3 regions of the Priestia sp. YIM B13489 genome follow, and region 1 is predicted to be linked to each of the others. Evidence: riboswitches for the same ligand, from Rfam matches in the RefSeq annotation. Region 1 holds a riboswitch; each other region holds the start of a gene.
The links. Region 1 has a riboswitch for S-adenosylmethionine ahead of ACFX4W_RS16630 (phosphoadenylyl-sulfate reductase). Riboswitches for the same ligand answer to the same signal wherever they lie in the genome.
Positions count from the first base shown of each region.

Region 2: it holds a riboswitch for S-adenosylmethionine, as region 1 does, so the genes downstream of both, mtnK (S-methyl-5-thioribose kinase) here and ACFX4W_RS16630 (phosphoadenylyl-sulfate reductase) in region 1, are expected to answer to the same signal.
Region 3: it holds a riboswitch for S-adenosylmethionine, as region 1 does, so the genes downstream of both, ACFX4W_RS24710 (sulfite oxidase-like oxidoreductase) here and ACFX4W_RS16630 (phosphoadenylyl-sulfate reductase) in region 1, are expected to answer to the same signal.

Region 1 is NZ_JBHZOQ010000053.1:2,124,931-2,129,601, reverse strand. Features, by position in the region: gene ACFX4W_RS16645 (potassium channel family protein) at 1-174, opposite strand, end outside; gene ACFX4W_RS16640 (VOC family protein) at 242-625, opposite strand; gene cdaS (sporulation-specific diadenylate cyclase CdaS) at 723-1,349, opposite strand; SAM riboswitch class I at 1,663-1,765, shown strand; gene ACFX4W_RS16630 (phosphoadenylyl-sulfate reductase) at 2,020-2,733, shown strand; gene ACFX4W_RS16625 (sulfate permease) at 2,753-3,832, shown strand; gene sat (sulfate adenylyltransferase) at 3,885-4,671, shown strand, end outside.
Region 2 is NZ_JBHZOQ010000053.1:3,373,862-3,378,532, forward strand. Features, by position in the region: gene ACFX4W_RS23140 (PAS domain S-box protein) at 1-462, shown strand, start outside; gene ACFX4W_RS23145 (methylated-DNA--[protein]-cysteine S-methyltransferase) at 481-984, shown strand; gene ACFX4W_RS23150 (hypothetical protein) at 985-1,149, opposite strand; gene mtnA (S-methyl-5-thioribose-1-phosphate isomerase) at 1,284-2,342, opposite strand; gene mtnK (S-methyl-5-thioribose kinase) at 2,378-3,550, opposite strand; SAM riboswitch class I at 3,686-3,836, opposite strand; gene ACFX4W_RS23165 (carbon-nitrogen family hydrolase) at 3,928-4,671, opposite strand, start outside.
Region 3 is NZ_JBHZOQ010000053.1:3,661,934-3,666,604, reverse strand. Features, by position in the region: gene ACFX4W_RS24720 (putative polysaccharide biosynthesis protein) at 1-579, shown strand, start outside; gene ACFX4W_RS24715 (hypothetical protein) at 593-961, shown strand; SAM riboswitch class I at 1,106-1,212, shown strand; gene ACFX4W_RS24710 (sulfite oxidase-like oxidoreductase) at 1,288-1,950, shown strand; gene ACFX4W_RS24705 (MogA/MoaB family molybdenum cofactor biosynthesis protein) at 1,984-2,496, opposite strand; gene moaC (cyclic pyranopterin monophosphate synthase MoaC) at 2,509-2,997, opposite strand; gene ACFX4W_RS24695 (molybdopterin molybdotransferase MoeA) at 3,112-4,377, shown strand; gene ACFX4W_RS24690 (YvrJ family protein) at 4,390-4,509, opposite strand; gene ACFX4W_RS24685 (hypothetical protein) at 4,571-4,671, shown strand, end outside.

The DNA of each region.
Region 1 (4,671 bases):
TATAGTAGAGATTGTAATAATAACCCACCAAATTCCTTCAAACACATTCCCAAACGTTTGCGGCTCTAGGAAATGTATAAGCATGCCAAAAAACAGAACAAGGCAGCCGATAATAAAAAGAAGCCGCACTAAAATAGAACGACGAAAAAGTCGAAATAATAGCCATTCCATCATAAAAAAACCTCCAGTGATTAGTCATAGCCACAGTATGACCATTTTTCACTGAAGGTATAAGATATCTTTATCTTTTTACTTCGTAATATTCAATCCATTCTTTGTCTGGACCGTAGAAAAATAAGTATCTTGCTCCATTTGGCAAAGTTACAATGTTTTCTTCCACAAATGAAACGCCTGCTGATTTTAAACGCTCAAACTCCTCTTCAATTCCGTCTACTGCCAGCGCAAAATGATGAACTTTACCTTCGTTAGGTAAGCTTGAGTTATACCCTTGAATTAACTCTACGATTACATTGCCTTCTAAACCTAGAAAAGCTAGCTTCAAAGACGGATCGGTATGTGGTAGTTTTTCGATGAGCTCTAATCCCACTTTTTGCGTATAGAACTCAATCGATTCTTCTATATCCTTTACTTGAACGCCTACATGTTCAAATTTTAAAATTGTCATATGCATCACCCGTATCTATAGTATGTAAAAACTATGAAATATATTAAAGAGAAAGGATATAGAAGTCAAGATAGGGCTGCTTATCAGGAAAGGGCTCTTAAATCATATTTTTGCTGGAGTGAATAGGGTAGAGGCTTCCATCAAGAGCAAACGAAATTTTGCCTGTTTCTTCAGATACAACTAAAATTAATGCATCCGATTTTTCCGACATTCCAATGGCTGCACGGTGACGTGTTCCCAATTTTTTGTTCGTTAAAATAATAGACGAAAGAGGTAAAACATTAGCAGCTGAAATAAGCTGATTATTTCTAATTAGGACGGCTCCGTCATGTAAGGGTGTCCCTGGATAGAACAGTGTCTCAACTAGCGTAGCGCTGACAGGAGCTTGAATAGGCATTCCTTTTTGAATAAGAGGGTCTACATTTTGTTCCCGTTCAATGACAATTAAAGCGCCGTGACGTTTCTCCGAAAGGTTATGAATAGCTAAAGACAGAGCAGCATATTCAAATGTATAAGGCGATAAATAATGGCGCAAGTAATAAGAGGCAGCCGTAGCTTGAACATCTTGAAATAACCTTCTCATCTCCTCAAAATCACATAGGATACAATGATCACTCGTGTCTAAATGTTTAATTAAATTAGAGGCTTCAGTTGAAATCTGCTGTAAATATGTTCGCACATTATTTTTAATTGTATCGTCTAATTGAAAAGGTTGTCTCTCCATCTTATATAGCTCCTATCTGTCAGTCAGTGTTATCTGTAATGTGTGCTAATGTGGGTGAATTATCCGTAAAGCTTATAAATCCCTTATTAATTTTATAGAGAGGTTTTGTGTTTTATTTAGCAAGAGAATATAAAAAGTTGGAGAAAAAAGAAAGCGTTTTATAAATTGATATGTTCACATTTGGGTTAAATTTACATATGTTGTTTTAAATAAAAGTATAGATATTTCTGTGAATTTAAAGTATAGTTTTCTTATCGGATATATGATTTTTAATGTTGACAAATATTCTAAATATGCTAAAATTTTTAAAAAATGCTTATCAAGAGTGGTGGAGGGATCTGGCCCGCTGAACCCCGGCAACCTGCTTAGCAAGGTGCTAATTCCAGCAAAGTGTGTATCATTTTGAAAGATAAGGTGAAAATTTATTGCCTACCCAGTCTTTCAATATGGAAGACTTTTTATTTTGATATAGCGCAAGCGATAATTTGAGGAGGGACACCAATGACTGTAACCCCCGACTTAAAACAAATTTTTGAGCATGTCGAAGCAAAGTAAGAATTAAATAGTTTCGCTGACTAGACACACTAGAGGCGGTTTTATCCAATTCTAGTGGGTAAAACCGTCTTTTTTTATTGGATAACGCGGATAACTAAGAATTGGAGTGAAGAAAATGGCAGACTTATATACGTACGAAAACTGGAGTGATACATTTCCAGAGTTCGACAGTGAAGATGAAACAAAAGGAGCCCTTTCAGCATTGCAGTGGGCGTATGATACCTACGGAGATTCAATTATTTACGCATCAAGCTTTGGTATCGAAGGAATCGTGTTAATTGATTTAATTTCAAAAGTGAAAAAAGATGCTGAAATTGTCTTTTTAGATACGGGCGTTCATTTTAAAGAAACATATGAAGTAATTGATGCAATTAAAGAACGCTTTCCTGATTTGCGTATTCATATGAAAAAACCGGATTTAACGCTTGCAGAACAAGCTGAGAAACATGGAGATGAGCTTTGGAAGAGTCAGCCTAACCTATGCTGTCAAATTCGAAAAATCATCCCGCTAAGGGAATCTCTTGCTCCTTATGATGCGTGGATTTCTGGTTTGAGACGCGAGCAGTCTGAATCTCGTGCCAACACGAATTATTTTAATAAAGATGAGAAATTCAAGAAAGTGAAAGTCTGCCCGTTAATTCATTGGTCCTGGAAAGAAGTTTGGCGCTATGTGTATAAGCATGATTTACCATATAACAAACTTCATGATCAAGGCTACCCAAGTATCGGCTGTGAGCCCTGTACCGCACCTGCCTACAATGTAGACGATTTACGTTCAGGAAGATGGGCAGGTACACAAAAAGTTGAATGCGGATTACACGAATCTTAAATACGAAAGAGCTGAATAAATGATGCTTTTATATGTTGCCTTTATCATTGCGCTTTTTTTTGCAATGAATATTGGGGCAAGCGGTGCAGCAGCAGCTATGGGCGTTTCATACGGCTCCGGTGCGATTAAAAAGAAAAGAGTAGCCCTGTTCATCTGTGCTGTAGGTATTGTGCTCGGAGCCATTATCGGAGGCGGCGAGGTGGTAAAAACCATCAGTTCAGGTATCATACCTGAAAAATTGCTGTCAGTAGAATTAGTTATTATCATTCTGGCTGCTGCAACGCTGTCACTCTTTTTCGCGAATTTAATTGGTATTCCTCTATCAACAAGTGAAGTAACGGTTGGTTCAGTTGTTGGAGTAGGCGTAGCTTATCAATCTCTGTATGTGGAAAAACTTTTAGTTGTCATGTCTTTTTGGATTATTGTTCCGCTGGTTTCATTTGTCATTGCTTTTTTGATTGGAAAAGTGATAAAACGCGGAGCGCATAAAAAAGAAGCAAAGGGAACGTGGAAAAGAGTTTTAACGATTTTAGTTATAGCGACGGGATTCTTTGAAGCCTTCTCAGCTGGAATGAATAACGTGGCAAATGCTGTCGGTCCTCTAGTAGGAGCTGGATTAATGGATGCCACAACGGGTGTCATAGCAGGAGGATTGGCAGTGGCGCTCGGAGCTCTTTTACTAGGAGGCCGAGTTATTGAAACAAACGGGAAAAAAATTACTCGCTATTCTGTAGGGGAAGGGTGCATTATCTCGGGTACTGGTGCTTCTCTTGTCACAGTCGCTTCACTGTTTGGTTTGCCAGTACCCCTTACACAGGTCACTACGTCTTCTATTATTGGAATAGGAGCAGCGAAAACGGGATTCACGAAAGAACAGCGCGAAGTTGTCATTCAAATGTTAAAGGTTTGGGTGGTCTCCCCTGTATTTTCACTCGTAATCTCATATGTTCTTGTGAAATTAGTACTTGAAAGCGACTTATATTCATTTGTGGTGCTAGCTAGCGGATGTATTGCCACAGCAGGTGTTCTAAGCTTAGCTAGAGCGACTAGAAGAAAAAGAGCAAGCTTGCAGTCGGAAAAAGAAAAAATGACTGCGTGATTCAAGTGCTTTTTATTATATTGTGTTAATTATTTAAGGAGGATTTTACAAAATGACAACAATTCAAGCACACGGTGGAGAATTAATTAATTTATATCAACCAACATATGACTACACGTCACTAACAAAAGAAATCGAAGTAGATAACATGGCCCTAAGTGATTTAGAACTAATTGGAATTGGTGCTTACAGCCCAATTACAGGATTTTTAGGAGAAAAAGATTATCAATCAGTTGTTGAAAATATGCGTTTAGCAGATGGAACAGTATGGAGTATTCCTATCACTCTTCCTGTAACAGAAGAGCAAGCTAAAGAATTAAACATTGGCGACAAAGTAAAACTTGTTCAAAACGGCGTAACGTATGGTGTTTTAGAAGTTTCTGAAGTATATACGCCAAATAAAGAAAAAGAAGCGGAGAACGTGTACCGCACGGCAGAACTTGCTCATCCTGGCGTGAAAAAAATGATGGAACGCCCAAATGTATATGTAGCAGGTCCAATCGTACTTGTAGAACGTACACCTAAAACGCGTTTTGAAAAGTATTACCTAGATCCTACTGAAACAAGAGCAGCATTTGAAGAACGCGGTTGGAAAACGGTTGTTGGATTCCAAACTCGTAACCCTGTTCACCGTGCGCACGAATATATTCAAAAAACGGCATTAGAAATTGTAGACGGCCTGTTTTTAAATCCACTTGTAGGAGAAACAAAGTCAGATGATATCCCAGCAGATATCCGTATGGAAAGTTATGAAGTACTTTTAGAGAACTATTATCCTAGCGATCGTGTAGCTTTAGCAGTTTTCCCTGCTGCGATGCGCTATGCTGGACCTAGAGAAG
Region 2 (4,671 bases), 1.2 Mb from region 1:
GCTAAGCCACAGGCCGTAAAGTTTGAAAAGAAAAATCTAGCTGGGGTTGTTAAAGAAACGATTGATTTATTAAATGCTCAAGCGCTTTTAGAAAATATTCAGTTTGAACTAAGTGTGTCTCCTCACCTGCCAATGGTATACTGCGAGCCGAACCAAATTAAGCAAGTACTAATAAATGTCATTAAAAATGCAATTGAAGTCACGTCAAACGGAGGAAGAATTATTGTTGAAGTTTACTCTACAGAGCCGCACTACGTGACGGTCTCCATTCGAGATCAAGGAGACGGAATGCCCGAAGAGCGCATCAAGCGCTTAGGAGAACCATTTTATACGACAAAAGAAAAAGGAACGGGACTCGGTTTGATGGTCTCATATAAAATTATCGAAGAACATAAAGGGCGAATTGAAGTGGAAAGCAAAATAGGAGAAGGCACAGCTTTTCATGTTATTCTTCCAGCTTAATTAGAAAGGATAAAAAATATGTACTACGGAGAAATGAATTTATTTTCTGATTTGAAAATTTATATTGTAGCCTCGGAAAAAGGGGTTCAACATATTTGGTTTGATAGCGATGATCATAACGAGCAGCTTAAAAAACTTGTCCATGACGAAAATTATCATCATGTGAAAGAAGCAAAGCGACAGCTGCAGGATTATGCTGGAGGGCGCACGTTAACATTTGATTTGCCTTTGGATATAAAAGGAACAGACTTCCAAAAAGAAGTATGGTTAACGCTTAAAGGTATACCTTATGGACAAACGTGGTCTTATAGTGATGTAGCGGAGTCTGTTAATCGCTCTAAAGCCGTAAGGGCTGTGGGACAAGCGAATCGTCGAAATCCACTGCCTATTATTTTACCTTGTCACCGTGTGATTGGAAAAAATGGAGCTTTAACAGGTTATGCAGGTTCCCAAACTCATATAAAAGAGAAACTATTAATGCTTGAAAGAAATGTAGCAAAAGGCGCTCTGGAGTTAAAATAACTATTCACCGTCCAATTTCCAGCCTTCTCCCTGCACAAAAACACCGTCAATTTGCTGAGGAGAAGGAAGGGAATTTAGTTCTTCATCTTTGGATAAATCGAATAGCTGATAGTGCTGCTTACGATTCAGCGCTTTGTTTTTATCCGTTTTTTGCTCTGAACTCATATTTACTCCCCCTTATTCAAAAAGAATCCCCTATAATATATGTAGAAAAAGAAGAGAGTACTGTTACAATTGTGTTACAAATGCAGGTGAAAACCAGTGCTCAACAAAAAAAAGCCGCATAGCAGCGGCTTTTTTTATTGAGCAGATTGCAATAAAACTTTTTGAATGGATTCCAAAGACGGGGAATGGATAATTCCATGCTCTGTAATAATGGCCGTAATCAGTTCGCTTGGCGTCACATCAAAAGCTGGATTGTACACAGAGATTCCGTCTGGAGCAATTTGTGTATCTCCAATGTGCGTTACTTCTTTAGGTGAACGTTCTTCAATAGGGATGCTGCTGCCGTCTTGAATAGATAAATCAAATGTGGACTGCGGCGCTGCTACGTAAAATGGAATACCGAATGCTTTCGCTAAAAGAGCAAGTCCATATGTTCCAATTTTGTTAGCCGTATCGCCATTTGCTGCAATGCGGTCAGCACCTACAATAATCCCATTAATTCCTTTTGTTTTAATGGTATGAGCGGCCATATTATCCGTAATCAGCGTCACGTCCACTCCCGACTGCTGAAGTTCCCAGGCTGTTAAGCGAGAACCTTGAAGAACGGGTCTTGTTTCACAGGCAAATACTTCAAGCGGAATATCGCGCTGCTTAGACAAGTGAAAAGGTGCTAAGGCTGTTCCGTAATAAGCTGTAGCAATTGAACCAGCATTACATATTGTCATGATTTTATCTTTCTTTTTAAATAAAGAAAGAGCATGATCTCCAATTCGGTAGCACGTTTCTTCATCTTCTACTTGAATTTGAATAGCTTCATGAACAACTTTTGTTTTAGCTTCATTAACGGACGAAGCGGATTCAGCGCTTTTCGCTACGCGCTCCAATGCCCAAAATAAATTGACGGCAGTAGGGCGTGAACTAGCTAAATACTGTTGATCAAGAGCTAGTTTTTTGTTAAATTCCTTGACTGAATCTGTGTCATAGCTAAGCGCAGAAAGAGCAAGACCAAAAGCCGCCGTAATGCCAATTGCAGGAGCTCCGCGTACTTTCAAGGTAGTGATAGCATCCCATACGTCTTTAATGGTTTGCAGCTTAATATATTCAACTTTGCCAGGAAGCTGCTGCTGATCTAATAAAGTAATATATGATTCATTCCATTCCACTGAGCGCGGAAGTGATAGTGTATTTGTCATGCTGATACCGATCCTTTCATTGTGTACATTATTCGTTATCGAAGTAAATGTTCAAATTCATTTGGTGAAACATCTTGTTGGTGCAGAAGCAAATAGCGTCCAATTTTTAACGCAGTACGTTTAGCGTTAATTTTTCTTTCCTCTGAAGAAATTTCGTCTAAGTCCGCCACGTGAGCTAAGCCAATCGTACGTCGAATGATTTCACATCCTGCATATCCAACAGCATCTTGCCACGTTTGCGTTAAAATTTCATGTAATAAGCGCTCATCTTTAGCGAAAGGTTCAGTGTTTTCAGAATGCCAAAGCGCAGTAAAGGTATCTTTGAATACGTTCCATGTGTTCGTAATGTGTGCAAATAACGGTTCGCGATTTGTTTCTCGAGAAAGAGCATTTAAAAATAAATTCGCAACAAATTGCCCTAAATCGAATCCAAACGGACCGTAAAAAGCAAATTCTGGATCAATCACTTTCGTTTCTTGACTGCTAGAAAAGATGCTGCCTGTATGTAAATCACCGTGGATTAGCGTTTGCGCATTTGTTAAAAATTTATATTTTAATTTTGCTGCTTGTAGCTTTACATCACCATCATTCCACAATTCTTCTACATCAGGACGCAGCGCTTTTTCAAATTCATTTGTATCAATATCAAAAAAAGGATCTGTAAAAACTAAATCTTCCGTAATATTGCATAAGTCGGGGTTGCTGTACTTAACAACTTCTTCTTTTTTATCCTGAGGTTTTAAGGCGAAATCAGACGTTTTGAACGCAATATGTCCTAAAAAAGAACCGATATGCTGTGAGAGCAGAGGATAACTTTCACCTTGAATAAGTCCGGCGCGAGAAATCGTTAAATGAGACAGGTCTTCCATGACCGTAACAGCAAGCGTTTCATCGTGGTAATAAACAGCGGGCACAAGTTCTGGCGTAAATGCACCGAATTGCTTGAGCGCATTGCTTTCAATTGTGGCACGGTTCAAGGATAGAGGCCAGCTTTCGCCTACAACTTTTGCATAGGGAAGCGCTTGTTTGACGATAATGGATTTATTTGTTTGATCATTTATGATGTGAAAGACGAGATTTAAGTTGCCGTCACCAATTTCACGGGCAGTCAGTGCTTCTGTGGCATCAAAAAGACCTAGCTTTTTCACAAGTTTGATTGCTGAAATTTCTGTTAAAGGGTGATATTTCTCTGTTTTTGTTGTTGACATCGGAATCCCTCCATAGTTTATTAAACTGATTTGTTTACTAAGTTAATAGGTTTAAGAATATATGGAGGCTTTTATAATTTTAGAAAATATAAAAGCCTCTTTCGTTGGAAAGAGGCTTGATTGTAGTGTTCAAACCTCTTATCTGCCAGAAAAAATTACTTTCTGTTGGAATTAGCACCGTGCCTTTGTAAAACATGTTTTACGGGTGTGATCCATCTTAGGATGGAATGACGGTCGGTTGCTGGGCTTCACAGGGCCAAATCCCTCAGCCAACTCTTGATAAGAGTACGATTACTTATTCAATTTTGATTTGTTTGAATATTTTATGATATCTGGTGAAAATCGTATCATGCAAAAAAACGGCTGTCAATACATAATTAATAAAATTCTGTACGGCGATCTGTAAAGACGGGAATTTGTTTACGAATTTCTTTTACAAGTTCCAGGTTAACCTCAGCACTCAAAAGTTCTTCGCTATCGCCAGCTTCAGCGATTATTTCTCCCCACGGATCGATGACTAAGGAATGTCCGGCAAATGTGTTATTAGGATCTTGGCCTACACGATTACATGCGATTACATAGCATTGATTTTCGATTGCACGGCTAATGAGCAGGGCTTTCCAGTGGGCAAGTCTTGGAGCCGGCCACTGAGCGACAACAAACAAGACTTCTGCTCCGCTGCTAGTGTGAACCCGAATCCATTCTGGAAAACGAATATCGTAACAAATAACTCCTGCGCACAGTGACTGTTCAAGTGTAAAAAGATTTTTTGCTGTTCCTGCTTCTAAATACAGGTGTTCATCCATTAATTTAAATAAGTGCAGTTTACTGTATTGTGATACTTCACGACCTTTTCGGTCAAAAATATACATCGTATTCGTGATGCCTTGCTCTGTTTTTTTCGCGATCGAACCTGCCACAATATTTACTTCGTTCGTTTTAGCAAACTGAGAGATTAATTGCTTGGCTTGCTGTCCTTCATCATCTGCAATTTCGTCTAGCCGCGTCAAATCATAAGCTGTATCCCATAGCTCAGGAAGCACAAGGATATCAGGGTTTTCTTTCAGGGCTTCCGTCATTTTTTGTTCGATATATTTTCGGTTTTTAGTTGGGTTTCCAAA
Region 3 (4,671 bases), 1.5 Mb from region 1:
CCTGCTGCCGTGGGGCTTTGTTTATTAGGCAAGCCGGTATATATGATGATTTTTGGAGCAAAAAACAGCCCTGAAATCGGTGGAATTGTTTTACAATGGTACGCGCCTGCTGCCATTTTATTTGCTCTTTTTACAGTAACAGCCGCAATTCTCCAAGGAATTAATCAGCAAAAGAAGCTAATCTTAGGCTTGGGCTTAGGAATTGTTGTGAAGATAGTATTAAACGTACTGCTGGTTTCATGCTTAAAAGAAATTGGACCGGTTGTCGCGACTTACGGAGGGTATGGTGTATCGGTTATATATAACTTTTATTTAATTGAAAAATCCATTTCTTACCGAGTTCAATCACTGGGACAAGCTGCGTTGACACCTGTTTTATTAGTAAGTGTGATGTCAGCCGCTGTGATTATCGGCAATTATACTTCTCACTATTTTTTAGAAAATAAGCTGTCTGCATCTTCACTTGCGATGAGCACATCTTGTATTTCAATTGCTTTAGGTGCTGCCGTGTATCTAGGACTTGGCGTAAAAACAAGTTTAGGGCAATCCGTTGTATTAAATAGAAGAAAAAGAATGTAAAGGAGAGAAAGTAGTGTCAAAACGATTTGTACTAACCGTGGCGGCTGGAGGGTGTATAATAATTTCCGGCGCGCTGCTGCTATTAAATTGGGAAAGATTGTTTGGCGATTATCGTCCCGTTCAAACAGCAACAGCTGTATTCAAGCTAGAAGTGGGAAGTCAAGATGTAGCGAGGACTACAGATTCAGATGATGCTCTTCACTATATGGTGAAAAAAGGACATTTAGATGAATATATTCATATGATGAATGAAAAAGGCTATATGTTAAAAGAAAAAGATATTGATCATAACCGACTTGTTTTTAACGATGGACAAGAGGATGAGCAAATTTACTACAAGCGTTTTGCCAAGAAGTATACGATGATTGATGGAGAAGGGTAAAGGTTTTATATGGTATTTTAGTAGACTAAAATCTTATAACCCTACCTGTTTTTAAAGTTTTTTTGCGGAAAAGAAAAATAATATTGACAATTATGACAAAAAGCTTAATACTGACTTTATTACATAAAACAAATACAATTTGTTTCCTTATCAAGAGAGGTGGAGGGACTGGCCCTGTGAAACCCGGCAACCGCTGTCTATGACAGAATGGTGCCAAATCCTTAAGAGTGTACTGCTCTTAGAGATAAGGAAGAAGCTGAAACAAAGCTCTTCCTTATTTATTTAAGGAAGGGCTTTTTATGTATAAAAAACAATGAGGTGATAATTTGAACAAAGCAGACCGTATTAAACGAATGAAAACACCGGAAATTGATCCAAAGTATGAAGGACGAGTGCCTCCGGGTCAGGTAGTAACGGAGCGCTTTCCGATTTTACATGAAGGCGACGTGCCGGAGTATAACTTAGAGGAATGGACGCTTCGGGTATTTGGGTTGGTAGACAAGGAAGTGACGCTTTCGTATCAAGATATATTGGACATGCCGCAAACGACGGTGAAATGTGATATTCACTGCGTAACGAGATGGACAAGGCTTGATAATGAATTTACGGGCGTGCTGTTTACAGACTTTTTAAAAGCAGTTGGCGTGGAGCTAAAAAGTAAATACATCATGCTGCACGGAGATAATGACTATACGTCAAACATTGAGGTAAAAGATTTACTGAGAGACGATATTCTTCTCGCTCATTCCTTTAACGGAGAGCCGCTTACAGCTAAGCACGGATATCCGCTGCGATTGGTTGTTCCGCATTTGTACTTTTGGAAAAGTGTTAAATGGCTCCGAGGCTTTGAAGCTATTGATGAAAATCATCCTGGCTTTTGGGAGCAAAACGGCTTTCATCTTAGAGGAGATCCGTTTAAAGAAGAGCGTTTTTCTGGAGAAGATTTAGGCATTCCAGAAGATGAGTGGGTACATAAAGACTATGATTAATGAAAATGCCTATGCGTGTGCATAGGCATTTTGTCAGCGCTGGCGGTTTAATTCCCACACAACGTGGCGAAGTTCAGGCAAAATCAGCTTGGTCATAGCTAGACGAACAGCACCGCTTGATCCTGGTGTAGAAAAAACGGCTTTTTCGTTAATCGTCCCGGCAATTGCTCGGCTCATAATTGCTGCGCTGCCAATGTCTTCGGTGTAGCTCAGCATGCGAAACAGCTCGCCAAACCCAACGATTTCTTTATGAATCAGCGCTTGAACGGCTTCAATTGTGACGTCTCGTTTTGTAATGCCGGTCCCGCCGTTTGTGAGAACAACGTCAATGTCCTCAGCACTGCATCCGGCAAGTATCGCTTGTTGAATCGACGTTTGGTCGTCTTTTACAATTTCATAGGAAGCGACCTGCATGTCGTGTTCTTTCAGAAGTTGGATCATTAGCGCGCCGCTTTTATCGGTTTCTTTTGTACGTGTATCTGATACTGTAATGACTTTGCAGCGAACGGGCTGTGTTGCTTTGGATTTATGTTCATGTACGCTCATTATGTACCTCCTTTACGCTTCCGTACGCTTGTAGTCACCATTTTTGCCGCCAGATTTTTCAAGCAGATACGTTTCGCCGATAATCATGCCTTTATCAATGGCTTTGCACATATCATAAACGGTTAGAGCGCAGGCAGAAGCGGCAGTTAAAGCTTCCATTTCAACGCCCGTTGAGCCTTCCGTTTTAACAGTTGCTTCTATTAATAAACGGTACTGATCATTGCTTGTATCCCAGTCAAATGAAAGGTTTACGCCTTTTAATAAAAGAGGGTGACACATAGGAATAATGTCAGACGTGCGTTTTGCTGCCATGATTCCCGCTACTTGTGCGACAGCAAGCACGTCGCCTTTTCCAATTTTATGTTCTACAATGGCTTCGTGAATTTCTTTGTTAACGAGTATGCTTGAACGAGCTGTTGCAACGCGGCGCGTGATAGATTTTTCGCTAATATCGACCATGTTGGCACGGCCCTGGTCATTAAAATGTGTAAAAGAAGACATCGGTGTTTTCATCCTTTTTCAGTAAATTTTGTTGTATGATAGAAATAGTGAGATATGCTATGATTTTACACCATAGCGTAAAAAGTGAACAGACATAAAGGAAGTGAAGAATGTATGTTAGAAAGCAGAACACCTATTTCAATTCCTGAAGCAATTGAAAAAGTCATGACTTATAAAAGAAAAGGCAGCATCGAACGCGTATCGATCACCGAAAGCTACGGACGCTATTTAGGAGAAGATATTATCGCCGACCAAAACGTTCCTCATTTTAATAAATCGCTTTATGACGGCTTTGCGGTTCGAGCGCAAGACTGCGTAGAAGTCTCAAGTGAACATCCTGTTGAGTTCGAAGTAGTAGGTGAAATCGGTGCAGGCTTTGTTTTTGAAGAAGAAGTAAAGCCGTTTCAAGCGGTGCGTATTATGACAGGAGCGCAGGTCCCTCATTCATGTGATGCGGTTGTGATGCTTGAAGTAACGAAGTCGTATGAAAAAGAAGGCAAAACGTATATGGCGTTAAGCAGGCGGGCTTCAAAGTGGGAACACATTGCATTAAAAGGAGAAGAAACAAAAAAAGGAGACGTGCTTGTTTCCAAAGGAACGCGCATTAATCCAGGCGTCACCGCTTTTTTAGCTACGTTTGGCTATGCGGATGTCGCTGTCGTGAAGCAGCCCGTGGTTGGCGTGTTAACAACAGGAAGCGAACTGCTTGATGTGAACGAGCCGTTAGAACCAGGAAAAATTCGCAACAGCAACTCCTATATGGCACTTGCGCAAATTGTAAGAAGCGGGGGAATTCCGAAATACTTAGGAAAGCTTGAAGATGATTTTGACCGCTGCTATGAAGCGGTAGAAAAAGCGCTTGAAGAAGTGGACATTCTACTAACAACCGGCGGGGTATCCGTTGGCGACTATGATTATTTGCCGGCTATTTATGAAAAGCTTGGTGCGAATGTGCTGTTTAACAAAATTGCGATGCGCCCAGGAAGCGTTACAACAGTCGCAGAACGAAACGGACAGCTGCTGTTTGGACTATCAGGAAATCCATCTGCTTGCTATGTCGGGTTTGAACTGTTTGTTCGTCCGATTGTTCGCAGCTTTTTGTATTCACCAGCGCCTCATTTACATAAAACAAAAGCGGTATTAAAGGGCCGTTTCAAAGAACCTAATGCTTTTACGCGAATGGTGCGAGGAGAGATTTCAGATGAAGGCGGAAAGCTTGTTGTGACGCCTGTTGGCATGGACAAGTCAGGGGCTATTTCATCATTAGCTGCAGCAAACGCGCTGATTGTTCTTCCAGGAGGAGAGCATGGATATGACAAAGGAACAGAAGTGAACGTGCTGCATCTTGAAAACGAAGGAACGAGTTCGCTTTGGGTATAAATAGCATTCTGCTTATTGCTTGTCCTTTTTTTCAATAAGAACTTGAAGCAGCTCTGTAATTCTATCTAATTTGCTTTCAATGCGAACAAGTAAGTAAAAAGATAGGGCAATTGGAAAGCCTAAATCTTTAATATAGCTAACTAAGTTTTCTATAATAGCATACCTCCTTCACTTAGAAGATATATTATAATATGTGATTTCTCAGTATTTTTTAACTCAAGATAAAGATAGGGAAAATGGTGAAGGAAGCATTATTTATAAAGGACCCAATAAAGATAATATTGGAGAAGTTAC